2 regions of the Bacillus sp. WC2503 genome follow, and region 2 is predicted to be linked to the other one. Evidence: riboswitches for the same ligand, from Rfam matches in the RefSeq annotation. Region 2 holds a riboswitch; the other holds the start of a gene.
What was found. A riboswitch is a leader RNA that binds a small molecule or an ion and turns the genes downstream of it on or off. The one in region 2 is predicted to bind S-adenosylmethionine.
Positions count from the first base shown of each region.

Region 1: linked by a shared signal. The riboswitch ahead of ACUN26_RS09975 (ECF-type riboflavin transporter substrate-binding protein) and the one ahead of ACUN26_RS25715 (methionine ABC transporter ATP-binding protein) in region 2 are both predicted to bind S-adenosylmethionine.

Region 1 is NZ_JBQYMD010000001.1:1,945,225-1,961,332, reverse strand. It holds gene ACUN26_RS09990 (YjcZ family sporulation protein) at 91-198, opposite strand; gene ACUN26_RS09985 (energy-coupling factor transporter transmembrane component T family protein) at 334-1,134, opposite strand; gene ACUN26_RS09980 (ABC transporter ATP-binding protein) at 1,127-2,827, opposite strand; gene ACUN26_RS09975 (ECF-type riboflavin transporter substrate-binding protein) at 2,838-3,386, opposite strand; SAM riboswitch class I at 3,526-3,641, opposite strand; gene ACUN26_RS09970 (aspartate/glutamate racemase family protein) at 3,793-4,476, shown strand; gene ACUN26_RS09965 (macrolide family glycosyltransferase) at 4,526-5,704, opposite strand; gene lepB (signal peptidase I) at 5,958-6,488, opposite strand; gene ACUN26_RS09955 (peptidoglycan D,D-transpeptidase FtsI family protein) at 6,565-8,691, opposite strand; gene ACUN26_RS09950 (PAS domain-containing sensor histidine kinase) at 8,911-10,698, opposite strand; gene ACUN26_RS09945 (Cof-type HAD-IIB family hydrolase) at 11,154-12,005, opposite strand; gene ACUN26_RS09940 (cysteine dioxygenase family protein) at 12,183-12,761, opposite strand; gene ACUN26_RS09935 (cytochrome P450) at 12,875-14,089, opposite strand; gene ACUN26_RS09930 (PadR family transcriptional regulator) at 14,231-14,728, shown strand; gene ACUN26_RS09925 (DUF1540 domain-containing protein) at 14,831-14,986, opposite strand; gene ACUN26_RS09920 (Vat family streptogramin A O-acetyltransferase) at 15,060-15,689, opposite strand; gene ACUN26_RS09915 (MFS transporter) at 15,679-16,108, opposite strand, start outside.
Region 2 is NZ_JBQYMD010000001.1:4,958,141-4,974,248, reverse strand. It holds partial or broken gene ACUN26_RS25740 (ArsA family ATPase) at 1-1,127, shown strand, start outside; gene ACUN26_RS25735 (DUF3926 domain-containing protein) at 1,120-1,311, shown strand; gene ACUN26_RS25730 (HXXEE domain-containing protein) at 1,369-1,836, shown strand; gene ACUN26_RS25725 (MetQ/NlpA family ABC transporter substrate-binding protein) at 2,008-2,862, opposite strand; gene ACUN26_RS25720 (methionine ABC transporter permease) at 2,884-3,549, opposite strand; gene ACUN26_RS25715 (methionine ABC transporter ATP-binding protein) at 3,539-4,558, opposite strand; SAM riboswitch class I at 4,683-4,787, opposite strand; gene ACUN26_RS25710 (cysteine hydrolase family protein) at 5,029-5,592, shown strand; gene pruA (L-glutamate gamma-semialdehyde dehydrogenase) at 5,842-7,389, opposite strand; gene ACUN26_RS25700 (TSUP family transporter) at 7,543-8,313, opposite strand; gene ACUN26_RS25695 (CamS family sex pheromone protein) at 8,409-9,605, opposite strand; gene ligA (NAD-dependent DNA ligase LigA) at 9,622-11,631, opposite strand; gene pcrA (DNA helicase PcrA) at 11,647-13,896, opposite strand; gene ACUN26_RS25680 (heptaprenylglyceryl phosphate synthase) at 13,897-14,586, opposite strand; gene ACUN26_RS25675 (YgaP family membrane protein) at 14,893-15,270, shown strand; gene ACUN26_RS25670 (SPFH domain-containing protein) at 15,489-16,108, shown strand, end outside.

The sequences.
Region 1 (16,108 bases), 3.0 Mb from region 2:
AAGGAGCATAATAGCTCCTTTTTTCTTTGTCTCGATACATAAGTATCTTCTATGTTTTTTAAGTTTACATTTGTGAAGACTAATTAAAAATTAGTATCCTCCGCCCCAACAGCTGCATCCTACAATTATTAATAAAATGAATAACACAACTAATAAAGCGAAACCTCCACCAAAACCACAAGAACCACCGTAACTCATATTTTTTCCTCCTTTTGGTTTGAAAACTAATAGGTAGTTGATCATTTTAACTGGTTCGTATTATACATTATGTATATATCCCTTTTTTGAGCATGTCTACTTAAAAATAAGTAAAAGCACTCGATTGCGAGTGCTTTAAAATGGATACCAAAAGTTTTGAAATACATTTAGTTTTAAATATACTGCAACCATTAAAATAAAAACACCTGTAAATAAAGCAATGAAATCACCACTTTCCGCTTTACTTGTATAGAACCACGTACGTTTATCCTTCTTTCCAAACCCTCTTAAATCCATTGCATTTGAAACGGTATCGATTCTTTCTAGAGAATGAATGATTAGCGGCCAGAAAATTAAAATACGGTTTTTCATACGAATCCATAAGCTCGCTTCCCCTTTTTCAAAAGCTACTCCTCTCGCTTCTTGCGCATGTTTAATAATTTTATATTCGGACTGAATATCAGGTATATAACGTAGTGCAATATTTATTGCATATGTAATCTTATAATGAATACCAAGTTTACTTAAGCCACTTACAAATTCACTTGGATCTGTCGTGTAAATAAAGATAAGTGTAAATGGTAACAACGTAAAATATTTTAATGAAAGTGTAACTGCATAAAATAATGTTTCATATGTAATTGTTGCATAACCAATATGTAAAAACGAAGTATACGATCCAGTTAATTCAGATCCATGAGTCGGTGTAATTAATAAAATCATAACAGTGTTTAATAAACTAAATGTAAATATAACAGTAAAAATAAGTAAAATTTTACGAAGTGGAATTTTAGCAAGTAAGAGTCCGATACATCCAAACATAAATAAAATTAGTAATATGCGAAAATCAAAAAACATAAAAGTAAGCGTCATACAAAATATAAACAAAACTAATTTCACAGCCCCATCCATACGACGAAAATACGTATTATGCATTTTCCTCCCTCCTACTAACATCGCAATAAAGTTCCATAAACTTTTCTGGACATGAAATTTCACTAAATGTAACAAGCTCGAATAAAGAACTCTCTCTTAGATTGGCTCTTTGTAACGTTTCTTTATGTCCTAATACAGTAGTTGCAGTATTATCCGCAATGATTTCTCCCTCATGTAGAACTACCGCTCGGTCTGCATATTCTAATGCTAGATTCATATCGTGTGTTATGAAAATAAAGGATATTCCCTTTTTAGCCAGGTTTCTAATAAATGACATAAACTGTTTATAATGATAATAATCTTGTCCAGCCGTCGGTTCATCTAATATGATAAGTTTAGGATTTGTTGTTAATACAGATGCGATAGTTAATCTCTTTTTCTGCCCATAGCTTAATGCCTGAATTGGCCAATTACGAAATGGATATAAACCACAGATTTTTAATGATTCTTCAGCTCTATAGTTAACTTCTTCCTTAGAAAACTTTTTTAATTTTAATGTGAATGAAACCTCTTCTAAAACAGTAGGTTGTGTAATCATATGATTTGGATTTTGCATCACATAAGAGATCATCTCCCCACGCTTACGAATAGACCAAGAACTAATATTTTCTCCATCTAATAAAATCCCTGCATTACTTGTTTTATTTATACCAATAAGACTGTGAGCTAATGTTGATTTTCCAGCTCCATTGTGTCCTAAAAGAGCGATAAGTTCTCCTTTACTTATCGAAAAATTTATATTTTTCAATACTCTTTGTCTATTAGGATAGGAAAATGATAAATTCTCTACTCTTAATAATTCTTTATTTTTAGTAGCATCTTTTAAAAAAACTTGCTTCTGCATCCATTCTTTTAAAACGCCACTAATTTTTTCCTTTTGAATTTTTTCCAGTGGATATATTACAGCATTATTACTATCAAAATGTAATCTCTTTAATGCTTCAATATAAATCGGCTCCCTTAAGCCAATACGAGGCAATATATTTGATGCTAATATTTCTTCCGGAGTCCCTACCGTAATGACTTTACCTTCATCAATTAAAATCATTTTATCTAAATCCAATTTTAATATTTCTTCTATTCGATGTTCAATAATTACAATTGTTTTATTAGTTTGTGCATGTATATCTTTCATAAGTTCTATCGTATGTATGGCGCTTAGCGGATCTAAGTTTGCTAAAGGTTCATCGAACAATAATATATCCGCATTTGTTGTTAAGAGACCTGCAAGAGAAACCGTTTGTTTTTGTCCTCCTGATAATTCATGCGGACTTTGTTTACGAAAAGTATGCATCTTTACCTTTGTTAATGAGTCTGCAACACTCTTTTTCATATCATCTTGATTTACACATTCATTTTCTAAATAAAAAGCGACATCTTCTTCTACTGTAAGGCCAATAAACTGAGCATCTTGATCTTGTAATATTGTTCCTATATGCTTACTCTGTTCAAAAATACTGCCTTTCCTCGGGTCTTTACCAGCAATTAATACGTTACCAGTACTAATCCCTTCATACGAAAATGGGATTAGCCCATTAATACAATGAGCTAATGTCGACTTCCCAGAACCGCTTCGTCCAGCAATTAGTACTTTTTCTCCAGGGTTGATATGAAATGTAATATCTTTCAAAGTAGGCTGCGCAGCATGCTTATATTGAAAGCTGAATTCTTCAAACGAAATAATTGGTTGCATGTTAACATCCCTACTTTTCAATTTTTAAATGTGTATGTTTTTTATTCGATTTTGCTAGGCCAATTGTAATCGGTAATCCAAGAACTAAGAAAACAATAACATCAGCAATGGTTGCCCCTAATACTTGTATAACAATTTTGTCAAACGGTTCTCCCATCACGATAATATCGAATACCCCAGCAAATATAATAGCAATGACAATACCTACTAAACCAGTAATTGCTAAATAAGAAATATCTCCCTTACTAAACGACCCATTTTTCACATTAAACCCACCTCTTTTTTGAATGAGCCCCATCGCAAAACCAATAATTCCTGAGCTCAGAACCCAGCCCCACCAAATCCCCCCACCAGAGATCGTATCTGTTACGGTATGACCGATAAGTCCTATTAACAGTCCTGCTACTGGACCAAATAACGCTCCAAAAATGGTTAATATAGCTAATCCAGGTTTAATAAATGTATTTGGTGCAATAGTAAATCCCCAAAGTCCTAATATCCCATATAAAGCTGCTCCGATTCCGATTGCTACTACTAACTTTGTTGATAATTTGTTCATTTCAATTCTCCTCTCAAATTAGTCAGCTTTCATTACTCTATATTTATTTTAATAATGAATTATGCATCGACACTCCCTTTCTATACAACAAAAAATGACCTCTTACATAAGAGGTCATTTTCTTTCACGTGCAAGAATCCTCTTATCTTTCAAAAAACACATCGTGTCCTCTGCGGAATTAGCACCTTCCTATGAATGCACATAGGGGTTGCTGAGGTTTCTTAGGGCCGTTCCCTCCACCTCTCTGGATAAGTATTAATTTGTAATTCGTATTATGGCACTAAGAAAGATAAATTTCAACACTTTTCTAATTATTTTTATTTTTTATTAAATAGTGTATTTAAATCATTGTATTCTTATCGGAATTATGAAATAATGGATTCGAAATTGTTACAAGGGGGAATGTATGATGAAAGTAATTGGTTTAATTGGTGGGTTAAGCTGGGAATCTACATCACTATACTATAAACATATTAATACGCTAACACTCTCTCAATACGATCAAAATGCGAAGCTCGTTTTATATAGTATGGATTTTGGAGAAGTAACTACTTTATTACAAAACCATCAATATGAAGAAGTAAAAAACGAATTAGTCACAGTTGCTAAAAAGGTTGAAAAGTCCGGGGCGGAATGTTTATTAATGTGTTCAAATACAGTCCATTTATTTGCTGAGGAAGTAGAACAAGCAATATCAATTCCACTTCTTCATATCGGTGATGTAAGTGCTAAAGAAATGGTAGAACAGAATATAAAACGTATCGGACTATTAGGAACGAAACAAACGATGGAACAAGATTTTTATACATCACGACTAGCAAAATATAACATTGAGACAATTATCCCAAATGACGAAGAAAGAACTTTTATCCATCACGTCATATTAAACGAATTAAGTAGAGGCATTATTTCAGAAACTTCAAGAGAGAAACTAATACAAATTACCAATTCATTAATTCAAAACGGTGCGGAAGGTATATTACTAGGCTGTACTGAAATACCATTACTTATTTCCCAAAATGACCTTACTGTTCCTGTTTTTGATACTGCTTTTTTACATGCAAATACTGCTGTACAATTTGCTGGATAATAATATACAAGCATAAAGGTAGAGCCTCTATGCTTGTATATTGTCCGAACTATTTATTTAAAAGAGCATCAATAACTGCAATGGCTCTTTTGGAACCACCACACCCTAAAAAACTTTCATTCAGTTTTCGAATGCCATGTTTATACTTTTCATTTGAAAGAACGTCTGTTACCGCCTCTTTTAAAGTTTGCACATTAACATGCTCTTTCAATAATCTATGTGCTGCCTCAAGTTCAGTTAATCTTTGCGCTATCATTGGTTGATCTTTATCATGCGGTATTATCACAAATGGGACATTGTAATGAATTGCATCGTGTACACTATTCATTCCACCATGTGTAATAAAAACATTTGCTTCACTTAATATTTCTGATTGAGGTACGTAAGGGGATATAATAAAATTGTCTGGAGCTTGCTTAATTTTTGAAATATCATTTCTATCACCGATCGCCATTACTACAATCCCTTCGAAATTTGAAAAAGCATCAATACAAGTATTAAAGAATGGTTCGAGCCCTTCAAGAAGTGTTCCCATTGAAATATAAATAACTTTCTTTTTTGAAAGCAATTCAAGTGGAAACTTTATATTTGTTTTGCGCTTTATCATACTCGGCCCAATAAAAACATTCTTTTCTCCGAACGAATCGCTATTAGGTTGAAAATAACGACTTGTATACACGAGACTAATGTCTCCCTTATTTTGCATAAATTGAAGATGATTTTTGGGCTTTACTCCAAATTCATGTTCCATTTGATACAGTAATTTTTCAGAGAGTTCATCGGGTTGGAATTGTTTTTCTGCATTTGGATGAAAAGGCAAGGTTTCCAATACTTCTGGTGGAATTAAAAATATAGGAGAGGAAACTATGCCTGGAACTTGTAAATATTCCTTTACTAACTCTCCGGCACCAAATATATCATAAACTACGAAATCAAAATTTATGCTTTTACATAATTCTTTCGTAATTTCTAATATATATAAAGAAGTTTGAACATGTACATGAAAGAAAGTTGTTAATCCATAGGAAGTTTCATTATCAATAGAAATCTCCTTTAATAAATCCGGATGAGTATGTACAATAGCTCCCAAAACTTCAAGCCTTTCCTTAAAGTTTTCCGTTGTAATATAGTGTACCTTATCTCCTCTTTCAGTAAAAGCCTTTACTAAACTTAATGTAGGATTTACATGTCCCTCTGCAGGAAAATTAACTATTAAAATATTCAACACGTATTTCTCACTCCTTACAATTCAATGTTCTTATTAATCGTACTGTAATTATTACAAGCAATCTTCCCCTAATAGTCCCAATTTGCTTACTACTTTAGGTTGATAAATAATTATTATTCATCGGAAAAGGCATCTACATAAGTAGATGCCTAACTGTGATAAGGAGTGTTCTGTGAGGTTAGGATAAGCTTTTCTGCTTGTCCTATGCTATCAATATATGAATTATTTTATAAAACGTGAATAGTTAATAGAATTATTTTAACCATTTTATTTGATCAAATGGATAATATACCATTTTTACTTTACCTATTATATTTGACTCATCAATTAGTCCAAGCGTATTCCTACTATCTTTACTATGATTTCGATTATCACCTAACACAAATAATTTATGCGTGGGAACTTTCATTTCTCTAAAGTTTGAAAAACGATTTGATACTTGTGACATATCTAACTGTATATACAACTCATCTCGTTTTTTGCCGTTAATATATACCACATCGTTTCTTACTTGTACGTTATCCCCTGGTAATCCAATAATTCGTTTCACGTAGTATGTAGGCTCGTCTTCTTTTTTTATTATTACAACATCACCATGATGAAAAGAAGAAAAATAGATACTAGCCTTATTAACTAGTATTCGATTATTTTCATTCAAAGTAGGTTGCATTGAAATTCCTTCTACCATACAAAATAAAAATGACTTATTAATAAAAAGAATGCCTATTATAATTAAAATATAGCTGCATATTTTTCTCCAATCTTTTAGAATTAATTGCTTCATATATACCTCATTTCTAACCTATTCGTATGTAAAAACGCCTCTAGTTCATATAAATGCTAGAGACGTTTCGTATATATTAATTCTCTTTAGAGTCATAAGTTTTTGGTGCTTCGCCAGTTAATCGCTTATTTTTCAAATCAAAATAAGCATCTAAAACTTCTTTCCCAATATCAGAGTTAATACCAGACTTATCATTTATAACCCATGGTACTACAACGGAAAATGCTACTTCTGGATCATCATATGGCGCATATCCTGCTAATGTTAAATTATAGCATTCTCTACGATCGCCTTTCTCATTTCTCCCAATATCACTTTCTCCACCGTATACAGTCTGTGCAGTTCCTGTTTTGCCAGCTGGTTTATACGGTGCTTTTTGGAACGCCCTTACTCCCGTTCCATCCCCTTCTTGGAATACTCTTCTAAACCCTTCTTTTACTTGATTGATATATTCTTCTTTCATATCAATTCTATTTAAAACAACAGGTTCTATTGCATGCATCACTTTACCGATTTCATCCTTTTGAGCGGTTTGTTCTCTAATCTCTTGAACAATTTGTGGTTTCATTCGATAACCGCCGTTTGCGATAGTCGAAATATACTGTACAAGCTGAAGTGGTGTATACGTATCATACTGTCCAATCGAGTAGTCTAGTAAGAAACCAGGTTGATTATCTTTTTTACCAATTTGTCCAGCTGTTTCGTTCGGTAAATCAATACCAGTTGGAACACCTAATCCAAATTGCCTGAAATAATATCTCATTTTATCAAAATATTCCTGTTTAATATTTAACGAACTATTTTTCACATAATCTACACCTGCAATTTTCAATGCTGTATTAAACATATAAACGTTTGAAGAAACTTGTAACGCCCTTAGATCATCAATATTTCCGAACTCTTTCCAAGACTTTTTTTCCTTAGTTCCTTTAAACTTCATTGGTGCATCATAAAAATATGTACCTGGTGTTATAGCTTTCGTTTCAAATCCTGTTAATACTGTTGCACCTTTAACAGTTGATCCAAGCTCATATGAACTTGTCATCGTACCTAAAGCATAATCTTCTACTTCCGTTTTTCCGTCTTTTTCTATAAGCTTTTTCCCAGCCATTGATAATACTTGGCCGTTTTTCGGATTCATCATTACAACGAAAGCACGGTCTAACATCGATTCTGAACCTTTATATGCCTTTAATATTTTTTCTATGCTCTCTTCAACTTTTTTCTGTAATTCCATATCAATTGTTAACGTTAAATTTTTCCCACTTTTCCCCTCAGAAACTGTTTCCATTCTCATTGTATTTCCTTGCTTATCAGCTACACTTCTCACTTCTTTTTTCGAGCCGTGAAGCACATCCTCGTATTGCTGCTCAATGTAACTTTTCCCTATCCTGTCATTTCGGCTATAATCACGCACTAAATAATAATCTAATCGTTCACGTGGCAATCCTTCATCAGCATTCGAAACGTTTCCAAGGACTGAACGAAATAAGCCATCATTTACATAGTGTCTCTCCCAATCAACCGATGCGTCTACCCCTGAAAGATTTCCTAAATTTTCACTAACTTTTGCATATTCCTTTTCACTCACATCTTTTTTAATAATTTGAGGAGCCATTTGGTAACCTGCAGTCATTTTACTTTTAATAGCTAACACTTTTATATCTTGAGCTGTTAACTCTTGAAGATTTTTATCTGTAACACGCTTTCTTCTTAAATCTTCTATTTTCTTATCTAGGTCTTTACCCGTAATATCTTTTTCCCTAAACTTGTCTATTTCTTTTTTTGATATTAAATTTTGTGCGAGTTTTGGATTTAATTGCATCCAAAAATCTTTCTTATCCGTCTCAGTTAACTTGTCTATATCTTCTTGCGGCATTTCAATTATTTCCTCAAGTTGTCTTGCAGTTTTTAGTATATCTTCTGATTTTACACCTTTCATCTTTGTATACGTAATCGTGCGTAAAGACTTATTATCAACAACTGGATTCCCTTCTCGATCAAATATTTTCCCACGCGGGACAGAAAGACTCACAGTTGCCTTTTCTCTCTTTTCTACTTCATTTTTATATGTCTCTCCATCGACAATTTGTACTTTACCTAACTGTATAATCATGGCAGAAAATAATAAAAATACACAAAAGAATAAAATATTTAAGCGCATCGGTATTGCTCTACCACTCTTTTTCTCTTTCTTTTTCACCTCGTCATAATCTCCTCCTTACAACATTTTTAATACTTTTAGGCTTTCTATATTAAAAGTAATGTACAATTTCCACACATTACTTTGTACGCATATAAATATAACGTTCAAAACTTAATAGAAATTAAAACAAACATAAAGAAAAGGTAAAGTTTACTAAATTAAATATAAAAATACCCAATAACAAAAGCTTAGCTTTGTTATTGGGTATTAAGTATTTTAAGATTTAATATTAGAACGTATTGAAATACATCTATCATCACAATTTGATAGAGATTGTTTACTCTGCATTTTTGGCAAGTAAATCGTTACAGTTGTCCCGACACCAACCTCACTCATTATACTTATTGTTCCTTGATGACTTTCAATAATTTTATAACTTAACATCAATCCAATACCGGTACCTTTTTCTTTCGTACTATAAAAAGGTTCACCTAATCTTTTAATTCTTTCTTCAGGTATTCCTATTCCTTCATCTATTACACTAATAATGACACCATTTTTATGTATTTCTTTTATATGAATTGAAATTTTCCCACCATTTAGCATTGCTTCAATTGAATTTTGCAAAATATTAATAAAAACTTGTTTCAATTGATTTTCTGAGCATTCAATGATTATCTCTTCGGAATCTGTAAATAGTTCAACTTGAATATTTGTCATGATTGCTTTTGTATTAATTAGTGATACGACATTTTTAAAAATTTGATAAATATTTTTCTTTTCTGTATTTATTTCATCAGTTTTAGCAATCGACAAAAACTCTTGGAGAATTGCTTCTATTCTTTCTATTTCGGAAAGCATAAGGTCAAAGTATTTCTCTTGATCCTCTTTATTAATTTGGAATAACTGTATAAATCCTTTAATTACAGTTAATGGGTTTCTCACTTCATGAGCTACACCGGCTGCTAATTGACCAATTGCCGCAAGTGTATCTGATTTATTTAGCAATTCTTCTGCCTTTTTCCGCTCTGTAATATCGCGGACAATGATCATAATTTTATCTTGTAATAATGGTAAACATCTAGCTTCAAAGAAATCAATACTTCCATTAATTGTTAGAGGATATTCTACAATTACATTCTTTCCTTCATCTTTCAATTGGCGAATTGCTTCTTGAAATTGCTGTGCTACTGGAGACGGTAATATTTCGTAAAACTTTTTTCCCATAAAAGCTTCTGCGGGCACGTAAAATTTTGTAGGGGATCCTGCTTTATAATCTATAATTGTCCCATCATCTTTTGTTAAAAAACATAAATCTGGTAAAGCTTTGAAAATTAATTCTAATTCAGAGGTTTGTTGTTTTAATTGCTCTTCTATTGCTTTTAAATGTGTAATATCTACCCCAACAGCCCAGTAACTAAATCCTGTTACAGGAAATTGCTCTGATATATTGGACCACATTATCGTTTTAATTTCTCCATTTTTACATGTTAAACTCATTTCCCAATCTCTAAAATTTTTTCCACGAGTCAAAAATTTATTTTGTATTTGATGGCGATAATTATGGTCAGGATACAGTAATTGAAGAGCGTTTGGATTCCCAATTATTTCTTCAGCAGTATAACCTGTTACAATCTCGCATTCTCGATTCCACAAAACAAAATCTCCATTATAGTCAAGCGCATCAACCATAACAGGCATGTTTTGTAAGATCGTATGTAGTTCTTCCTCTTTTCGAGAAAGTAACGATATATTTTTACTTTGAACTTCTTTTTTCACCCCAGTTATAATAAGGTTAGAAAGCATTTCAAAATATTTTTGGCAATTGAAAATTTCGCTTCGTTTGGACCATACAACAAAAGATCCTAAATATTGATTGTATAAGAAAAGGGGGATTTCAATTTTTGGAAGTTTACATACTTTCATTTCATTAATTCCAAATGAAAATATACATTCGTTTTCAGCATCAAGAAGTTGATGTGATATGTTGGTTAATTTATAAAATTGTTCTGCCATGGTTTCTATTGTACTCACATCAATAAGTTCCATTAGCCGCGCATTCATTCCTTTTTCACCTCAATATGTAAAATTTATACAAATTCAAAATTCATACTTCTTCATTATACGAAGAAAGTGCTCCTAGGTATATAGCTGTAGAATAATTATTCAAACAAATTCTATTTTTCAATTAAAAACAGAAAATAATATGGGAATGTTATGCGCTGCTAGTAGAAGTATAAAGTGAAACTTTAATCAGTGGGGGTTTTGTTCATCCCCCACCTAACTTCTTTGCTTCCGCTGAATTTTGAGGTGAGGGGTCTTACTGCCCGTTAATGCGGGATAAAAATATAATAATCATAAAATTCACAAAAAATTCACAACTTTCATGAAAAATATAAACATTTATTCCAATATATTCTATATAATGAGGTGTAATAAGGCTTCTATGAATCTCATAGAATACCTTACCCCTAATAAAAAGAAAAAAAGAATCTTTTTGGATTCTTTTTTTCTTTTTATTACATTACATATTTATATAAAGCATGTGCGACACCATGTTCTTCATTTGTTAACGTTTCGTATTTACACATCGCTTTTATTTCTTCAACTGCATTTCCCATTGCAATTGATATATTTGCTTTCTCCATCATAGAAACATCGTTTAAGCCATCGCCTATTGCTACAGTGTTTTCAACTGGAATATTAAGATGTTCTGCTAAAGTATATAATCCATTTCCTTTTTGAGCATCTCGATGATTAATCTCTAAATTATGCCAATAGGAAGATGTAATAGCTAAATCCGTATTATGCAGAAACGTTTCTTTTAATTTTTTTAATTTCTCTATGTCATAAGAAAACGGTAAAAGTTTATGCACATGTATATCCATTTCTACAATTGGTTTACAACTTTCTGTGCTATGAAATGCTGTATGCTCAAGGTATAATGCAGCAATCGTTTCTAACTCTTTCAAATCGAAATTTCCTTTTGCATTCTTCACATACTCGATTTCATTACGTACACTCTCTACTCCATAATCGGGTACATACACACCTTTATTAGTATAGAGCTGATAATACAAACCATTCTCTTCAAGATATTCTACAATCTCAAGTGCCTGCATATTTTGAATTGGATATCTCTTCATCATTTTTTTATCTTTATATATAAGCGCACCATTTTCTGCGATAATCGGACACTCCAAACCAACTTCTAACAATAGTCGTTCAATATCCACAATAGAACGTCCTGTACAAATTGCTACAACATGGCCAGCTTCTTGACATTTTCGAATTGCTTCTGCATTCTCTTTACTAATCATTTTATTCCCTGAAAGAAGAGTTCCATCTAGATCAATTGCGATTAATTTCATTATTTCTTCACCACTTTCTATAAATACACGAGTTTTTATTAAATAAAAGGTATCGTTTTCATACGAATCTCGTGAAGTACTCCTTATTTATAATTTATGAAAAGCGTTTCAGGTCAAGAAATAATTAAAAATAAAATCCAAAGCTGTTCTTTTTATAGAAAAGCTTTGGATTTTATGCTATGAATTATAACTAATATATTTTGTCTCACACATATATACATTTTTTTCTTCTGTTGGGATATATACTTTAAACTTTTCTAAACGCTTTCCGTATATATGAATAGTGATTACGCTTTCATTTTCGGGTATTTCCAGAATATGACAATCAGCTGGTGGAATTACTTTATCTGTTTCGCCTTCTCCCAAATAAAGATTTCCTGTATGTGTTAAATAAGAAAGTGAATTTCCAAGCTGCTTCGTTTGAACAAAGTTCTGCACCATTATCCTTCCTGAAAAAACGCCTTCTACTCCCCATGTACCATCATGATCATGTAATGGTGTAGATTGTCCATCTTTCCATACGAGAGCTAATACTTCAAAACGTTTTAATGGATCTTCATACAGTAAGTGTCGTGCATATTGAGCCGAATTTGACTTCTGTTTATCTAACGGAAGCCATGTTTTCTTTTCTAAAAGTTCTTCTAGTAATGTTTCAATTTTACACACGATTTCTTCTTCTAATAAATCACCATTTATTAAATCAGTTACAGCTTTAATAAATGTTTGAAACGTTTTACTCCCATTGCACGTTAACATAAGCATCCTCCTCTACGCTTTTTTCACACACCTCCATACTATAAAACACACCAAAATTTTACAATTGAGAAATAAAAAAACAAGGTACAATACAATGTACCTTGTTGAACGTTTTATTGAGTTTTTAAGCGAATAGGTAAATATTTTAAAGTTTGCTCATTTTTCAATATACATCTTTCTAAATTAAAAGATGGAGATAACTCTATTTTTTCGAAAGCATTTATAAAGGTACTTAATGCAATCTCCGCTTCTAAACGTGCAAGCGGTGCCCCTAAGCAAAAGTGCGGACCTTTACCAAAGGTTAAATGTTTTTCATTTCCTATGCGGTGTAAATTATACTTAGAAGCATGTGAGAATTTGTTCTCATCTAAATTTGCTGCACTAACCCATGCAACAATCATTTGATCCTTTTTCATTAAAGGACCAAATATGTTTGTATCCTCTGTAATCCTCCGAGCTAATGTAGCAGGAAAGCGATAGCGTAATACTTCCTCAATCGCTTTTGCAACTAATTTAGGTTCTTCTCTTAATTCTTGATAAATTCCAGGTGAATCCACTAAAAAGCAATAAAAACTATTAATAATTAAATTTGTAGTCGTTTCATTACCAGCTGCTAATAAACCTAATGAAAAAGTTACAATTTCTTCATCGGTTAATCTTTCACCTTCATATTCAGCTCGTATTAAATCTGAAATAATATCATCGGTTAAATGATATCTTTTTTCTTGAACGATCGGTAAAAGATATGCTTTAAATTCATTTAATGCGATCCCTTTCTCGGCATCCAGATCATTAAACTTTTCTTTACTATACGGCATAAATAAAATATCAGACCATTCTTTAATTTGTTTACGGTCTGTAGTAGGTACTCCCAATAGGTCTGATATAACGGTAACAGGTAAAGGTGCAGCAAATTGATTAACAATATTAACTTCATCATACTTTTTTATATTTTTTACAAGTTCGTCTGCAATAGCTTGTATACGAGGTTTCCACTGTTCTAAACTTCTTGGAGTAAATGCTTTAGAAACAATTGAACGTACGTTACGGTGTTCTGGCGGATCTGTAGAGTTTATATTTATTCTAGTTTCTAAAGGAGGGATTGCGAATTGTCTCCGCTCCCTTCTACTTGAAAATAAGCGATAGTCTGATAAAACACGATTCACGTCCTCATATAAAAAAACATTCCAAACATCTTGCTCTTCATCATAATGTACTTGGTGATTATCCCTCATAAATTGATACCATCCATACGGGTTCCACAGCTCTTCTTTTGTTTTTAGCTTTGAAATTTCATGAACTAAAATAACATTTTCAGGTGAATCCATAGTTCTTTCCTCCCTTTTCTTTTACAATAAAAGTGATAGGTAGGTAATTCAAAGTTGTATAAACTAACATATGTTATTTTAACATATACATAGCAAAACTTTTCAAATGAAAACTTGAGAAATATATGAGGAGGCTTTTTTATGTATGTTGATATTTTATTACTTGCAGAATTAACAACAGGGCCAAAACATGGCTATGAAATAAAGAAAAATATTCAAAATCGGTTAGGCAATAATTTTGAATTAAATCATAACATGCTTTACCCTACTCTTCGGCGTTTTGAAAACATGGGAGCCATAATGAAAAATGTACAGAAACAAGTCGGAAAACCAAACCGAAATATGTACAATATAACAGAAAGAGGAGAAGAAATTTTTTATGAAATGTTAAGAGAATTCCCCGAAAAGATTGCGACAAACAACACTGAGGTCCTTGTACGTATCGCGCTTTTCGACAAACTTGATTACGAGGCTAGAATAAAAATTTTAACTACGCGCCAAAACGTTCTTCAAAAACAACTTACAGCCATCCAATCCCGTGACGTTGTCTCACCTTTTATTACAGAAGTTGTTGAATTTACTAAATCACGTATTGAGCATGAACTACGTTGGATTACATCACTTATGAAGAAAATATAAAAAAATAACAGAAAAAGTTAAAAATAATGAATGAAAATGAGATTTATTATCAATACTAGTATTAATAAAAGGGCAACCACTATTTGGCTACCCTTCAAAAATTTACAATTCTGGATCGAAAGTTTTGCAATCTGTTTCTTCCGTTGTAGATGCTTGTTTCCCTTTATGACTAACTACATAAATTGCATCTGCACTACATTTATTACCGTTAGCCCAAAATTTACAATTGTTTACTTCACATAAAACGTCTTGTGCCATAGTATCACACCTCCTTGTTCTATTATCATTAACAAAATTCGGAGGTATGATACTCTTTGTCATCTATTTTTTATTACCTTTTTAGCTTTCTTAATGTTTCTATATGCCCTCGTACAATAGCATCGATATTTTCAGTTATCTTTTCAATGTCAAAATGCCACCATTGAATTTGCAATAATTCTTCTATTATTTCATTTGAAAATCTCTCTTTTATTTTATTTGCAGGGTTTCCACCAACAATTGTATATGGTGCGACATCTTTAGTCACAACAGATTTCGCTGCAATGATTGCACCATCTCCTATTTTAATTCCGGGCATAATCGTTGTATCCATACCAATCCAAACGTCATTTCCTATAACTGTATCTCCTTTATACGGTAAATCAGACAAATCTGGTGTAAACTTCTCCCATCCATTCCCAAAAATATTAAACGGATAAGCTGAAAATCCATCCATTCGATGATTCGCTCCGTTCATAATAAAGGTAACTCCAGATGCAATACAGCAAAACTTGCCAATGAAGAGACGATCTCCGATAAATTCATAATGATATAATACTCGATCTTCTAATGTTTCCCCATGTTTCGCATCATAATAAGAATAGTCACCAACAAGTATATTAGATTTCGTTATTGTATTTTTTATAAAATGAACGTTTTGATTTCCTTCAATTGGGTATTTAACGTTTGGATTAGGATTCATGTTGCACAGCACTTCCTTTACCATTCATTTCACTTTCTACTGCTATTACTGGCTTTAAATTGTATATAGGTAAAATAAACAATAATCCAATAACAAATAGTAGAGCCGTCCCCTCGTACATCATACTTAACGAAAACATCTCCTTTAATGAACCAGCAATACTCATCGTTACTACCATTGAACCGGTGAACAGTGGACTTAAAATGCCATTTACTCTACCAATAAAATCCGTATCGCTATTTTGTATAATAAGTGTATTTATACCTATTTGAATACACGGTAGAGCTAACCCACTAAAAAGTTGTGCCGTAAGTGTCACCCATAAATTTGTGGAGTAACCAATTATACCAATTCCAATAGCCTGACCAAGCATACCTACGATTAACATTTTTTGCGGCGCAACGTTTTTTGCGAATACC
Region 2 (16,108 bases):
TCAGCAGCAACAGCACTTCAAAGCGCAAAACAAGGATTAAAAACATTAGTAATGAGTACAGATCCTGCTCATAGTTTAGGAGATTCATTTGGTATAAAGCTATCTTCTGAGCCATTAGAAATTCGCGAAAACTTGTGGGCACAAGAGATTAATACGATTTATGAAATGGAAAAAGGCTGGGGAAAGTTACAGAAATACATTACCTTGTTATTCACTTCCAAAGCAGCTGATGATATTACAACAGAAGAATTAACGATGTTTCCTGGTATGGAAGATTTAATTAGCTTACTTCGCGTGCTCGATTATTATAAAAAAACACATACGACGTTATCATCATTGATTGCGCTCCAACAGGAGAAACATTAGCAATGCTTAGTTTTCCAGACATGCTCGGCTGGTGGATGGAAAAATTATTTCCTATTAAAAGAAAAGTTTTAAAAGTCGTTCGTCCTGTAGCTCAACCACTTCTTGGTGTCCCCCTTCCAACCGATGATATTATGGACGAATTAACAAATACACTTGAACAGCTTGGAGAAATGAGAGATATTTTATCGAACCGAGAAATAACAAGTATCCGCATCGTTGTAAATCCCGAAAAAATGGTCATTAAAGAAGCTCAGCGTAGTTTTACTTATTTAAATTTATACGATTATAACGTAGATGCCATCATGATTAACCGTGTCATCCCTAACACTGTCACCGATCCTTATTTTCAAGCATGGAAAGATACGCAAAAGAAATATAAAACATTAATTCAAGATAGTTTTCAGCCGCTTCCTATTTACGAAGCTCCCATGTTTGAACAAGAAGTTGTTGGTTTACCTATGTTAGAGCGTGTAGGCAATGCTTTATTTAAATCCGATCCCTCTCCTACTGAAGTGAAATTCAATGGTCGCACACAATATGTGAAAAAAGATGGCGATGAATATATTTTCGTTCTGTCCATCCCCTTCTCAAACAAAAGTGAACTTTCATTAAATCAAAAAGGTGATGAGCTTATTATTCGAGCCGGCTCTGTTAAACGTAACATCACATTACCAAAAACATTAACACACCTTTCTATTCAAGGAGCCAAGTTTGAAGAGGATGTACTAAACATTCGATTTGGAGGTGTGGTGCATGCATGAGGAATTACTACGAAAAGTAATTCGGACAAAAGTAAGAGTCGGTATGCGTATATTAGAAGAGCTACCTACTCCAATCCAGCAATCAGCTAAGCAAATGCTAAGTATTTTGCAAGAGGAGCTAGCTGCTTATCCGAAAGAACGAGAGCATCATGAAGATAATTTAAAAAGTATCATAATTGAATAATCATCTCTGTATAGAGGGCCTTTTTAGGCTTTCTATACTTTATTGGAGTGATATAAGTTGATAAAAAAACATTCCACTATTACGCTTTGGATCATTCCTTTATTATTTTTCATTCATAACCTTGAAGAAGCTTTCCAAATGCGACAATATCTTGCTAATCAATTTTCAATTCATCTTATAACTAGCCAACAATTTTTCATTGCCATTTCCATATTAACAATCTTCGTCGTACTTATCGTCTTTCTATATCAACTAAACTTCTTGTCTTCTATATACTGGATTATTTTTATACAAGGGGCCATTTTCTTTAACGCAGTGCAACATATTATTTTGTTTTTGATTTATCGCTCCTATAATCCTGGCGTAATATCCTCAGTTTTCATTGTTATCTTTTCTATTTTCTTTTTTTCATCCAAAAAACAATTAATTCATAAAAAGCAATTCGTAATTACACTCATTTTCAGCTTACTTTCTTATCCCATTATAATTTGGATTACCTTACTATTCGCTAGCTGCTTTCAGTAATAAAAAAAGACCAGGAAAACTCCCGGTCCATCACTCTACTTAACAAACATTGGATTCTACGTTATACAAAATTGGAAGGTACAAAATTAGGGTTTTGTTTGTTAAGTAGATTATATGTTGAACGAACTAACAGCGGAGGGGTTCCTTCTATTAGTTCATTAAACCCAATGATTATTTTACGATTTTTTCAAGCTCCTCAAATGAAAGATCTACTGAAATTGAACCATCCTTTGTTTCTTTCTTAACTGCATCTGTTACTTCTTTTGAATGATATAATTCAATTACTTTTTTCAGTGTTGGATCGTCTTTATCTTTCGTACGAGCTGCGAAAATATTAATATAAGGCTTCGCATTTTCATTCTTTGGATCTTCTAAGAAAATAGGATCCTTCGCTGGATCTAATCCAGCTTGACCAGCCACACCGTTATTAATAACTGAAGCAGCTACATCTTTTAATACACGAGGTGTTTGCTGTGCAATAACCGGTGTAATTTTTAACTTCTTCGGATTTTCAGCGATACCACTTGGATCCCCAAATAGACCAAAATCTTTTTTAAGTTTCAATAACCCCGCTGCATCAAGAAGTTTTAATGCACGTGCTTGGTTCGTTGGATCATTTGGAATAGCAATTTCTGAACCATCTGGGATTTCATTTGCTTTCTTATATTTTTCAGAGAATAAGCCCATTGGTGCAATTTGTGTTGTACCGACAGCTGTAATATCTAACTTATGCTCCTTTTTAAATTGCTCTAAGAAAGCAATATGCTGGAATGAGTTTAATTCAATATCTCCATCAGCTAACGCTTTATTTGGCGTTGTATAATCAGAGAACTCAACCAGTTTAATTTTAATTCCTTCTTTTTCAGCTTTTTTCTTCAAAATTTCCCAAACGTCTCCATCCGTTCCAGTTACACCGACGCGAACTACTTTCTCTTTTGCTCCTGCACCTGTGTCTCCACCCGAGCAGCCGCTTAGTGCTGAAATTCCTACAATCGCTGATAATGCAAATGCTAAAATTTTCTTCATTTTCTTTTCCCCTCTTCCTTTTTATGATCTGCGTAAAAACACTTTCGCAAAGTAGTTTCCTAAATTTTGAGCTATCTGTACGAGAATAATAAGTAAAACGACCGTTACGAACATAACTGATGTATCAAAACGTTGATAACCATATGTCATCGCTAAGTCACCAAGACCACCACCACCGACAAGCCCAGCAACTGCAGAAAATTCAATTAAACCAACTGTCATAAACGTAACACCTAAGATCAATGGTGCTAACGCTTCTGGCACGAGAATTTCAAAAACAATTCTAAGTGGTGAAGCGCCCATCGCTTGTGCAGCTTCAATTACTCCTTTCGGAACTGAGACAAGATTTGTTTCAACCATTCTAGCAATACCAATAGATGCCACTAACGTCATTGGGAAGATTGCTGCCGCTGTTCCAATCGTCGTTCCGATCACGCTTCTTGTTAGTGGGCTTAAAGCTACTAAAAAGATAATGAATGGAACTGGACGAATTGTATTAATGATGACGTTAAGAATAGAAAAAACCCATTTATTTTCTAAAAAATTACCTTTTCTCGTTACATATAAAAGTAAACCTAGAGGTATACCAAGAATTATAGCGAATATAAGGGTTACAATTACCATTAAGAGGGTGTCCCCCGTCGCATCTAATATGCGAGGCCAAAATATACTCCAATCAACTCGCATGAGCTTCTACCTCCTTCAGCTTCACTTGCAGTCTTAGATGTTGTAATGCTTTTTGAATTTCCTTCTGTTCACCTTGCAATTCTACAAGAAGATTTCCAAATAGCACATTTTGAAGTTCAATAATATTTCCGTACAGTACATTTACATCGACGTTATAGTTTTTTGCGATATATGATAGTACCGGCTGTCCTGTCTCCTCACCAGTAAAAGTTAAGCGATAAATCTGACCACCATTTTGAATTTTCGCTAGAACACTTTCTGGCAAGTGGTCATTAATAACAGAACGTACAAAGTTTTGAGTTGTCTTTGTTTTTGGTTGTGTGAAAACATCAAACAGTTTTCCTTCTTCAATAACTTTTCCCTTCTCCATTACAGCTACACGGTGACAAATTTCTTTCACAACATGCATTTCGTGTGTAATAAGAAGAATTGTTAAATTATATTCACGATTGACTTTCTTTAATAAGTTTAAAATCTCTGTCGTTGTTTCTGGATCTAAGGCTGATGTTGCCTCATCACATATAAGTATATCTGGTGATGTTGCAAGTGCCCTAGCAATCCCAACACGTTGCTTTTGTCCGCCTGATAACTGCTCCGGATAATAGTTTGCTTTATCTTCTAGCCCTACAAACTTCAGCAGTTCATTGACTCTTTCTTTTATTTCATTCTTTGGTACTTTCGCTAACTTTAATGGATAAGCAATATTCCCAAACACTGTTCTTGAATTAAATAAATTAAAACTTTGAAAAATCATCCCAATTCTTTGTCTAAGTTTCCGTAATTCTTTCGTTGATAAGGATGTAATATCTTTATCATCTATTGAGATCGTTCCTGCAGTCGGTCTCTCTAACATGTTTACTAGGCGTAATAACGTACTCTTTCCAGCACCACTAAATCCGATAATGCCAAAAATTTCGCCCTTCTCAACTGATAATGTTACATCCTCCACAGCATGAACAGATTGCCCACCTGATTCATATACTTTACTTACGTTATTAAAAGAAATCATTTTCTTCCCTCCTATATGCTGTAAAAACTAGAAGTAGAGCTTTCGAGGTAAAATAAAAAGTGCTCTCCTTCTTATCAGTAATAAAAGATAAGAAGGAGAGCACTTATATGTACTCGTTCACATCTTCTCATCTTCCAAGCCTATAAAGACTTGCTGGAGTTAGCACGGTATTAAAAAACCCGTTGCTGAGGTATCGTAGGGCCAGTCCCTCCACCTCTCTGGATAAGAATGTATCGATTTAATTGTCGTTTAATTAATTCTCATTATAGAACTCAGAATAGTGAGAGTCAATACATTTTTTAGAAAAATATTAATTATTTCTTTATTAAAATTTTCAAATAAAAATTCATAATAAAATAGTAATCTTGAAGGTTATGTAAAATTCTTCTCCCTCATATTTTTTAAAAGGATTATTTTTTCTATGAATTGAATACTATTATTTGAATATGAAATCAGAGGAAGGTGAATATATGAAAACAGCTCTATTACTCGTTGATATCCAAAATGATTATTTTCCAAATGGAAAGATGGAATTGCGCAATCCGGTAGAAGCAAGTGAGTATGCCAGTGAGCTACTAAAACACTTTAGAATGAACGGCGGACCTATTTTTCATATCCAGCATGTAGCAATAAAAAATGATGCTACTTTTTTCCTACCTAATACAGAAGGTGTCCATATTCACGAGAATGTCCGTCCGCTTAGAGAAGAAACTGTTATACTCAAACATTATCCAAATAGCTTCCGAGAAACTAATCTTTTAGAACAATTACAACGTTTAGACATTGAACACATCGTCATATGCGGGATGATGACTCATATGTGTATTGATGCTACCGTAAGAGCTGCTTTTGATTTCGGCTTTCATTGTACCGTTATACACGATGCTTGTGCTACAAAAGATCTTTCTTTTAAGAATGCTACTATACCAGCTGTTTATATTCACAATACAATTTTGGCCAGTTTAAATGGAGTATATGCAAATGCAATGAGTACAGAGGAATTTTTGGTTACAAAAAAACACTCCATTCAGTGAGCAAAACCGAAAAGAGTGTTTCTTGTCAAACCATAGATTTTCTTTCAAATTGTATTATACAGGAAATTCTTAAAATGAATACTAAAAAATGTGACTAATAAATCAACTTTTCCCGTCACTTTATTTCTATTTACATGTTTATCCCGCTATTAATAGGGTTTAGCTCGTCCTCTTCGAATAATAGTAATATATGGGATTCTAATTTAAAAGGAGCTCTTCACATTCTGTGAAAAGCTCCTCTACTATTTCTTATAAAGTTTCAGAAGTAGTTTTTGCTTGCATGTGAAGTGCTAAGTAATCTGGGCCACCAGCTTTAGAGTCTGTACCAGACATGTTAAAGCCACCGAATGGTTGGTAACCTACGATTGCACCAGTACATCCACGGTTGAAGTATAAGTTACCTACGTGGAAGTCTTCACGTGCTTTTTCAATATGGTCGCGGTTATTAGAAACAACTGCTCCTGTTAAACCGTATTCTGTATTGTTTGCAATTGCAAGTGCATGATCGAAGTCTTTTGCTTTACAGAATGCTACTACTGGTCCGAAGATTTCTTCTTTCATTAAGCGAGCATCTTCTGCAACATCAGCAACGATTGTTGGTTGGATGAACCAGCCTTTAGAATCGTCTCCTTCGCCACCTGCTAGGATTCTACCTTCTTCTTTACCAATTGCAACATAGCTCATTACTTTATCGAATGCAGCTTGGTCATTAACAGGACCCATATTTGTACCTAATACAGCTGGGTTATCAACTGTTAATTCTTTTGTTAATTCAACAGCACGATTTAATACGTGATCATATACATCTTCGTGGATTACAGCACGAGAACATGCAGAACATTTTTGTCCTGAGAATCCGAATGCTGATGCAACGATAGATTTAGCTGCTAATTCAAGATCTGCTTCTTTATCAACAACGATTGTATCTTTACCGCCCATTTCAGCGATAACACGTTTTAACCAGATTTGACCTGGATTTACTTTCGCTGCACGCTCATAAATGCGGATACCTACATCACGAGATCCAGTGAAGCTTACGAAACGTGTACGAGGATGATCTACTAAGTAGTCACCAACTTCAGAACCATTACCTGGCACGAAGTTTACTACGCCAGCTGGTAAGCCAGCTTCTTCTAATACTTCCATGAATTTCGCAGCTACTACAGGAGTTGTACTAGCTGGTTTTAGTAATACTGTGTTACCAGAAACTAAAGCAGCTGTTGTCATACCTGCCATAATTGCGAATGGGAAGTTCCAAGGAGAAATGATAACACCTACTCCTAATGGAATGTAAGAGAAACGATTATATTCAATTGGACGGCTTTCTACTGGAATACCGTCTTTCAATTTCAACATTTGACGAGCATAATATTCCATAAAGTCGATTGCTTCCGCTGTATCAGCATCTGCCTCATTCCATGGTTTACCTGCTTCTTTTACAAGGATAGCAGAGAACTCATGTTTTCTACGACGAACAATTGCTGCAGCACGGAATAAAATGTCTGCACGCATTTCTGGTTTTGACTTTCTCCAAGTTTGGAATGTTGCATCCGCTACTTGCATTGCTTTTTCAGCTAATTCACGGCTTGCTTTTGAAACACGACCAACAAGTTCCTCTTTATTTGCAGGGTTTACAGAAACAATTTTATCTTCTGTAGTGATTTTTTCTCCCCCAATAATTAATGGATAGTCTTGTCCAAGATAAGATTCTACTTTCTTTAAACCTTCTTCAAACGCTAATTTGTTAGCCTCTACTGAAAAATCTGTAAATGGCTCATGTTTGTATGCTACTACCATTCTTTTTAGCCTCCCCTTAGAAAAACGTTTACATTTTACAACATTATTCTACACGATAATTTAGATTTATTCAAATATTCCTAGACTTATATTTTAAAAATTAATAAATTTTTAAAATATAATAAAAAAAGAGATTCATACATGCGTATGAATCTACAAAATATGAGTATATTCCAAAACATTTTTTCCGATCAATAATATAGTAACTAATAAAAATAAAGTCCTTACATATCCAACGCCTTTTTGAACTGCAAACTTCGATCCAAAATAAGCACCTAAAATCATTGATAATCCCATAATAATACCGTATTCAAAATGAATTATATCTAAAAATAAAAAAGTAATTAAAGATACGATATTACTAACAAAGTTCAAAAGTTTTCCAGATGCCGCTGCTTGAATAAAATCCAACCCTATTAATAAAAATGCAAAAATTAAAAATGATCCTGTCCCTGGTCCAAAAAAACCATCATAAAACCCTATCATTAAAATAACAAAGAAAAATATTAATGTTTTCCTTTTCGTCATCTTCTTATAGGTAGATACGCTTCCCCAATCCTTTTTTGCAATAATATAAATGGCAATAAACACCAACATTACAAGTACTAATGGACGTAAAATATCCGGTGGAATAAATTTTACCACTAAAGCACCTGCGACCGCTCCAATAATAGTTAATGGGATTAACTTTCCTACAATTTTAAAATCGACTTTTCCTGATCGAATAAAATAAATTGCACTCGTAAACGTCCCCATCGTTGCAGCTAATTTATTCGTTGCAATTGCCGAAGCTGGTGACAAACCGACAAACATTAGTGCAGGAAGCGAAATTAATCCTCCACCTCCAACAACTGAATCAATAAAAGCTGCTAAAAATCCGAATGCAATTAATAAAATAATGACTTGAAGACTTAGTTCGTCCATGACCTTTACCCCTTATCCCCTTATTTATAACATTTAAAATTATAACAAAATTCCTCAAGAAAAAAAGCTGTTCCTTTGTGGAACAGCTTTTATCTTTAATCTAAAATTTTTACGAGTGGCTCATCTTGCTTCGCTTCACGTATAATAATCGCTTCTGGACGTTCTACAGATTTAATCGTTACTTGTACTCTCATATAATTTGGGAAGTATTCCATAACAAGCCCTGCTACATATTGTGTAAAACCAATTATTTCCGCTTTTCCATTAAACTGGACAGGAATATCCAGCTTCATTTCTTTTAATTCCTCGTCTCTATACATACCAGTACCGATAACAGCGGAATAATCGCCTTGGAAATAATCGCTTAGTTTTGCTTTGAAGTTAGATACCCTTGCAAGATCTTCACGCTTATTGTCTGTTTTTGCTTGTTCAGACGGGAACAAATAGTATTTCTCGTTAATTTGTTTCCAATCTTCAACCGTTTCACTACCTTTTTCCACATTAGCATAAGAAACAAAGTTTCCTGGCACAAGTGCAGACTTTGGAGATTGACGATAAATCGCAAATGTAATCGGAACGTTTTTTATGTCGGGCTTTTTTTGGTGCATAACTTTCAAGATTTCTTGCGCCATTTTTTTCCCTTCAGCTAACATTTTTTCGTCCTCGATTTTAGCCTCACGCGGATAACCATGCTCTTCATTAAAATATTGAACAGAATTCATTGCTAAACCAACTACAATACCACCAAGTTCAACATCTTTATCGCCTTTTTTCACATAATAATTATGCTCTAAAATATTTGTAATATATATTGGATTTTTTTTATTTTTCACTTCTAGTGATTCTGATCCTTCGCCTAACGCTGGATTGAGCCCTATATTCGGAAATTTAACTGCATCTTTTTTTAATTTGCTCTCTAGTTCCTTTTGTTCGGCATCTGTACGCTTTCTTTTTACAAGCATTTTTACGGTTTGATCATCTAGAGTACTTCCACCTTTAAAGAAATAATCTTTCGTATTAAATGATTCTTTTGCAATACGCATTAATCCTGTTTCAAATTCATCTATATCAAGACGATTATTTAATCCCTGCACAACTAATCCACGTGCAGATCCTGCATCAAATGGAACAGTCGTCTTATAATATTCATCCGAAATAGCATACTTCGGAACGACTGCTTGCTCTTTTGCTTTCCCTGATTTCTCAGCCACTTTTTCATCTTTGTCGGCACCTGCGCTACAACCACTTACAAGTAGGCCAAGACTTAATACCGCTAATGCTATTTTTTTCATGGTAAGTTTGCACCTCTTACTTATTTAGCTCTTGTAAGAACCTCTCTTCATTCCAAACTTCAACATTGTGCTTCTCTGCTTGCGCTAATTTTGAGCCAGCAGCTTCACCAGCAACAACTAAATCCGTACTTTTACTAACACTTCCTGTTACTTTTCCACCTAATGCCTCAATCTTCTTCTTCGCTTCACTGCGTCCCATCACTTCTAATTTCCCAGTTAAGACGACAGTTTTCCCTGCAAAGTAAGATTCAACATTTTGTAAATCTGCACTTTTTATGCCTTTGTATGTCATGTTCACGCCATACTCTTTAAACTGTTGTAATAGCTCTAATACATCTTCATTATCAAAATATGTCACAACGGATTGCGCCATTTTTTCTCCAATTTCATTAATTGATTTTAGCTCTTCTTCCGTCGCTTTCACAAGTGCATCCATCGTTTCAAAATGCTCTGCAAATGTACGTGCTGCTTTCGCCCCGACATGGCGAATTCCAAGGCCAAATAATAATCGCTCTAACGAGTTTTCCTTCGAATTCTCAATTGCTTGTATTAAATTTGTTGCTGATTTTTCACCAAAACGCTCTAGCTGTAGTAATTGTTCTTTCGTCAATGCATATAAATCTGCAAACGTACGAATATAATCTGCATCAAAGAGCTGTGTGATGACACGCTCGCCAAGTCCGTCAATATTCATTGCATTTCTTGAAACGAAATGAATTAATCCCTCGCGAATTTGGGCAGGACAAGTTGGATTTATACAACGAAGTGCAACCTCTTCTTCTAAACGAACTAGTTCACTCTCACATGCCGGACAATGCGTTGGCATGCGGTATTCTTCTTCCTCACCAGTACGCTTATCAAAAATAACGTTCACAACCTCAGGAATAATATCTCCAGCCTTTTTCACAACAACGTAGTCACCAATTCGAATGTCTTTTTCACGAATTAAATCCTCGTTATGTAAGGAAGCACGACGAACGATCGTACCAGCCACTCGTACTGGTTCTAACTCTGCAGTCGGTGTTACAACCCCTGTACGGCCAACACTTAATTCAATGCCCGTTAATCTCGTTACAACTTCTTCAGCCGGGAATTTATAAGCAATCGCCCATCTTGGACTCTTTGCAGTAGTTCCTAGGCTTTCTTGAAGAGCAACATCGTCTACTTTTATAACGATCCCATCAATCTCATAATCAAGATTCGGACGTTTTTCCTGCCATTCTTCTACATAAGCTATAACCTCTTCAATTGTTTCACATGTACGGCGATTTGGATTTGTCTTAAACCCCAGTTCACCTAAGAAATCAAGTGATTCGCTATGCGATGAAATTGTTTTTTCTTCTACATTTGCAAGACCATATACAAACATGGATAGGTTACGCTTTGCTGCAATTTTCGTATCAAGTTGACGTATTGAACCTGCTGCCGCATTACGCGGATTCGCAAATACATCTTCACCGTTTTGCTCTTTTTCTTCATTTAGTTTAACGAATGAACGCTTCGGCATATAAGCCTCGCCTCGCGCTTCTAACGTTACCTCTTCATTTAATCGAAGTGGAATTGCTTTAATCGTTTTCAAGTTTTGGGTAATATCTTCACCTGTTATACCATCACCACGTGTTGCACCTTGAATAAAGCGTCCTTTTTCATAATGAAGTGAAACAGCAAGTCCGTCAATTTTTAATTCGCATATATATCTTACATTCGCATCATCAATTCCTTGACGTACTCTTCGGTCAAAATCACGCAAATCTCCTTCGTTAAATGCATTTCCTAAACTTAACATCGGTGACTTATGCGTTACTTTTTCAAATATATCAAGAACAGTTCCCCCAACGCGCACGGAGGGAGAGTCTTCACTCATGAACTCTGGATTCTCTGCTTCTAATTTTATAAGCTCCTGCATATTACGGTCATACTCCGCATCAGAAACAGAAGGATTGTCTAATACGTGATATTGATAGTTAAATGTATTTAACAAATCACGTAGTTCTTCTATACGTTTTTTTGCTATCTCTTTTGACATATCCTCATTCCTTTCCTATTGTTTCGTCACAGGTGCAAATTTTGCTAATAAACGTTTAACACCAATCGGGCTTGGGAACGCGATATCTAATTCTTTTGAATCACCTTCGCCTTTTACACTTACAACTGTACCGACTCCCCATTTTTGGTGGGAAGCTTTATCGCCTACTGCCCAGCCAATTTGCTCGCCGCCTGTTGTCTTAACAGCCGGACGTACGAAAGCTGAACGAGAGCGTGTTGTTGTTGCCGCAGCTCCTGTCGTTCTTCCTTTTGCACTAAACGAAGTTTCACGCTTCGGCGCTGTTTCATTTAATGGTTCCACCAACTCTGCCGGGATTTCTGTAATAAATCGAGATGCTGCATTCATACTTGTCCTACCAAATAAAGTACGCATTTGCGCATTCGATAAGTATAATTCTTCTTCTGCACGAGTAATACCTACATAAGCAAGGCGACGCTCTTCTTGCATTTCATCTTCTTCCATAAGAGAACGCGTATGCGGGAATATTCCTTCCTCTAAACCAACGATAAAGACTACAGGGAACTCTAGCCCTTTTGCTGAGTGCATCGTCATTAAAATAACTTCTTCACCAGCAGTTGGATCTTCATCTACACGATCAATATCCGCGACAAGAGCTAAGTCTGTTAGGAATGCAACAAGGCTCTTATCTTCACTTTGAGATTCGAACGTTTGCGTAACAGATAAAAACTCATCTAAGTTTTCTAAACGGCCTTCTGCTTCTAAAGAACGCTCATTTTTCAACATCTCGCGATATCCTGTTTTTTCAATGACTTCTTCTACTAATTCTGTAACAGATAAGTACTCTTGCATATTTACCCAGTTGTGTAGTAAACTTGCGAATTCTTTTACTGCCTTTGTAATTTTTGCACTTACACCAACATGCTCAATTTCATCAAATACAGCCGTTAATGAAATTCCGTTTTGCACACCGTAATTAATAATTTTATCGATAGAAGTCGCACCAATCCCGCGCTTCGGCATGTTAATAATACGTGCGAAACTAATCTCATCATCAGGATTCCCAATTAAACGTAAGTACGCCAAAATGTCTTTAATTTCTTTACGGTCGTAGAACTTCGTACCGCCGACAATTTTATAAGGGATATTAGATTTCAGGAAAATCTCCTCAACCATACGAGACTGAGCATTCGTACGATATAATACTGCAAAGTCAGTATATTTTCGGTTACCCATTTGAATATCATCACGAATTTTTTTCGCAACAAAATACGCTTCGTCCTTTTCAGTTGCAGCACGATAATACGAAATTTTGCTCCCAACTTGGTTGTCTGTCCATAATTTTTTCGGTTTACGATTCGTATTTTTTTCAATAACAGCATTGGCTGCATTTAAAATATTTTGTGACGAGCGATAGTTTTGTTCTAACAGAATAACTTGCGCATTCTCATAGTCTTTTTCGAATGACAAAATGTTAGAAATATCCGCACCACGCCAACGATAAATAGACTGATCTGAGTCACCCACAACACAAAGGTTTTTAAAACGTGTTGCTAAATGTTTAACAAGAAGGTACTGTGCTTTGTTCGTATCTTGATACTCATCCACGTGAATATATTGGAACTTGCGCTGATAAAACTCTAGTACTTCTGGAACACGTTCAAATAGCTGAATCGTTGTCATAATTAAATCATCAAAGTCTAATGAGTTATTTTTCAAAAGACGTTTTTGATATTCTGTATATACATCGCTCGTTAATTTTTCATATGGATCAGCGATTGTAATTTTTTTTGCATATTTATCTGCAGATAACAGTTCATTTTTCGCATTACTAATGCCGGCTAAAATAGAGCGCGGCTCAAATTTCTTCGGATCAATATTACGCTCTTTCATAATTTTTTTGACTACAGTTAACTGATCGCCTGAATCTAAGATTGTAAAGTTACGATTAATACCAATACGATCGATATCACGTCGTAAAATACGTACACACATAGAGTGGAACGTAGAAATCCAAATATCTTCTGCTTCTGGTCCGACAAGTGTATCAATACGCTCGCGCATTTCACGAGCAGCCTTATTTGTAAAGGTAATAGCTAGTACATTCCATGGCGCTACACCTTTTTCACCAAGTAAATATGCAATACGATGTGTTAACACACGTGTTTTACCACTACCCGCTCCCGCCATTAATAGTAGCGGTCCATTCGTTGTTTGCACTGCTTTTTGTTGCTGTGGATTTAAACCATTTAATAACTTATCCGTCATACTCATATACGCCTGCACCTACTCTCCTTTTACTGCTTTAACTGTTTTTAACGCCGATTTTATATCATCATAAATAACATTTCCAACAACTACTGTATCGGCATACTGCGCTACTTCTTTCGCTTGTTCTGCATTAGAAATGCCACCGCCATAATATAAATTAGCTTGTTTCAATTCTGCTTTTACATTTTTAACAAGTTCAATATCTCCATACGTACCGCTATATTCTAAATAGAATATCGGTAAATGTAATAGCTTGTCTGCTAAACGCGCGTATGCAATAACGTCATCTTCTGTTAAATCACATTTTGCATCTGTAAGCTGGGCTACTTTCGCTTCAGGATTTAAAACACAATACCCTTCCATGAAAATTTCGTCCCAGTCCATAATATCCCCAAATTCTTTCAATGCCTCGTGATGAACACCTGTTACCCATTCTACTTTTCGGCTATTTAATACGCTTGGGATGTAATAAAAATCAAAGCCTGGTGTGATTGCTTCCACATCAGAAACCTCTAACACGCAAGGAACTGCATATCTACGAATGCTAACTAGCATGTGTAATACGTTATCAATTGTAACTCCATCACTTCCGCCTACAATAACAGCATCGGTTCCAGACTCACAAATCATTTCTAAATGTTCATCGCTTAACTCCTTATTTGGATCAAGCTTAAATACATGTTTCCATCCGGAAATATCGTACATGAAAACACCCTTTCTTTTCTCTAGTTATATCTATGTCTGTTCAAAATAACAGTTAATTTGCATCAGGATTTTTTAAAATTCCTTTTAAATCTCCTCTTCCCTATTTGTTCAAAAAGAGGATCTAGTTTTAAACTTCTTTTTGTGCATTCTTTCATTATAACAAAAAAAGCTACTTACACACACGCCCATTCCAACATCTTTTTTAACGTCAAATGTTGGATTACATATCACAAAAATCACATGGAATACTAATAAAAGAAATAGTATTTGCTATTTCGAAGTTCATCAAAAAGGAGTGTTTTTCAAATGAAGCAAAACATCGGTACAATAAACGCTCTAATTCGAATTACACTCGGACTTATCCTCTTCGGTTGTAGTACAGCGAAACTCGTACGCAAACCGTGGTGCACTTGGTCTAAAGTTTTACTATGGATTGGTGCCATGAAAATTGCAGAGGGGATTGTTCGTTTCTGCCCTATTGCTGAAGTATGTAAATTTGGAAAATACATGAGTATGGGCGCATTTAAAATGCCTAGCATGAATTTTACTGAAAAAGGACATGCTAAAGAAGAAGTGAATCAAACTTCTACCCATGACAAACCAAAGTCAAATGGAAGTTACGACTCTTCTGACAAAGAGATTGAGTCAGCGATTGAAGAAATAATCCTGGCCAAACCGCTTTGAATCATTTGTCACGATGCAAGATGCTCTCAAAGGGACTTAGCTGCTGCAGTGGGCGGTTAAGTCCTCTTTATTTTACCACAAAACAGAACATACATTCTTTTTTCATCCCTAACACGTACATAAAAGATACCAAATAAAAAAATTCAGAAAATTAGGTGTGAACCCCTTGCTTAAAATGATATAAAAATGATATCATTTTTATATCAGGAGGCGATCATATGAAAGAAAAACAAGTATTTTATGTAAATGGGTTTCTGGGTGTTATTGGAATTTTAGTTTTAGCCGCTATCGGTGTATTTTGCCTTGTACAAGAAATGTTTGTAATAGCTATTTTAGCTCTCATATTAGCATCTGTTTTGGCTACAGGCATCGGTATCGTTCAACCGAATCAAGCGAAAGTTATTACGTTCTTCGGTAATTATTTAGGAACAATTCGTCAAAACGGTTTATTTTTAACAATTCCATTTGCATTCCGTCAAACTGTATCTTTACGTGTTGAAAACTTTAATAGTAAGAAATTAAAAGTAAATGATATTGAAGGAAATCCAATTGAAATTGCAGCTGTTATCGTATATAAAGTGGTTGATTCTGCAAAAGCAATGTTTGGTGTTGAGCATTACGATCGATTCGTAGAAATCCAAAGTGAAACAGCAATCCGCCACGTTGCAACAAAATATCCTTACGATAATTTCCAAGATGAAACTTGTATTACGTTACGTGGAAATACTGAGGAAATTTCAGAAGAGCTAAAACGCGAATTAGAAGCGCGTCTTGAAATCGCTGGTGTAGAAGTATTAGAAACTCGTTTAACGCATTTAGCTTACGCAACAGAAATTGC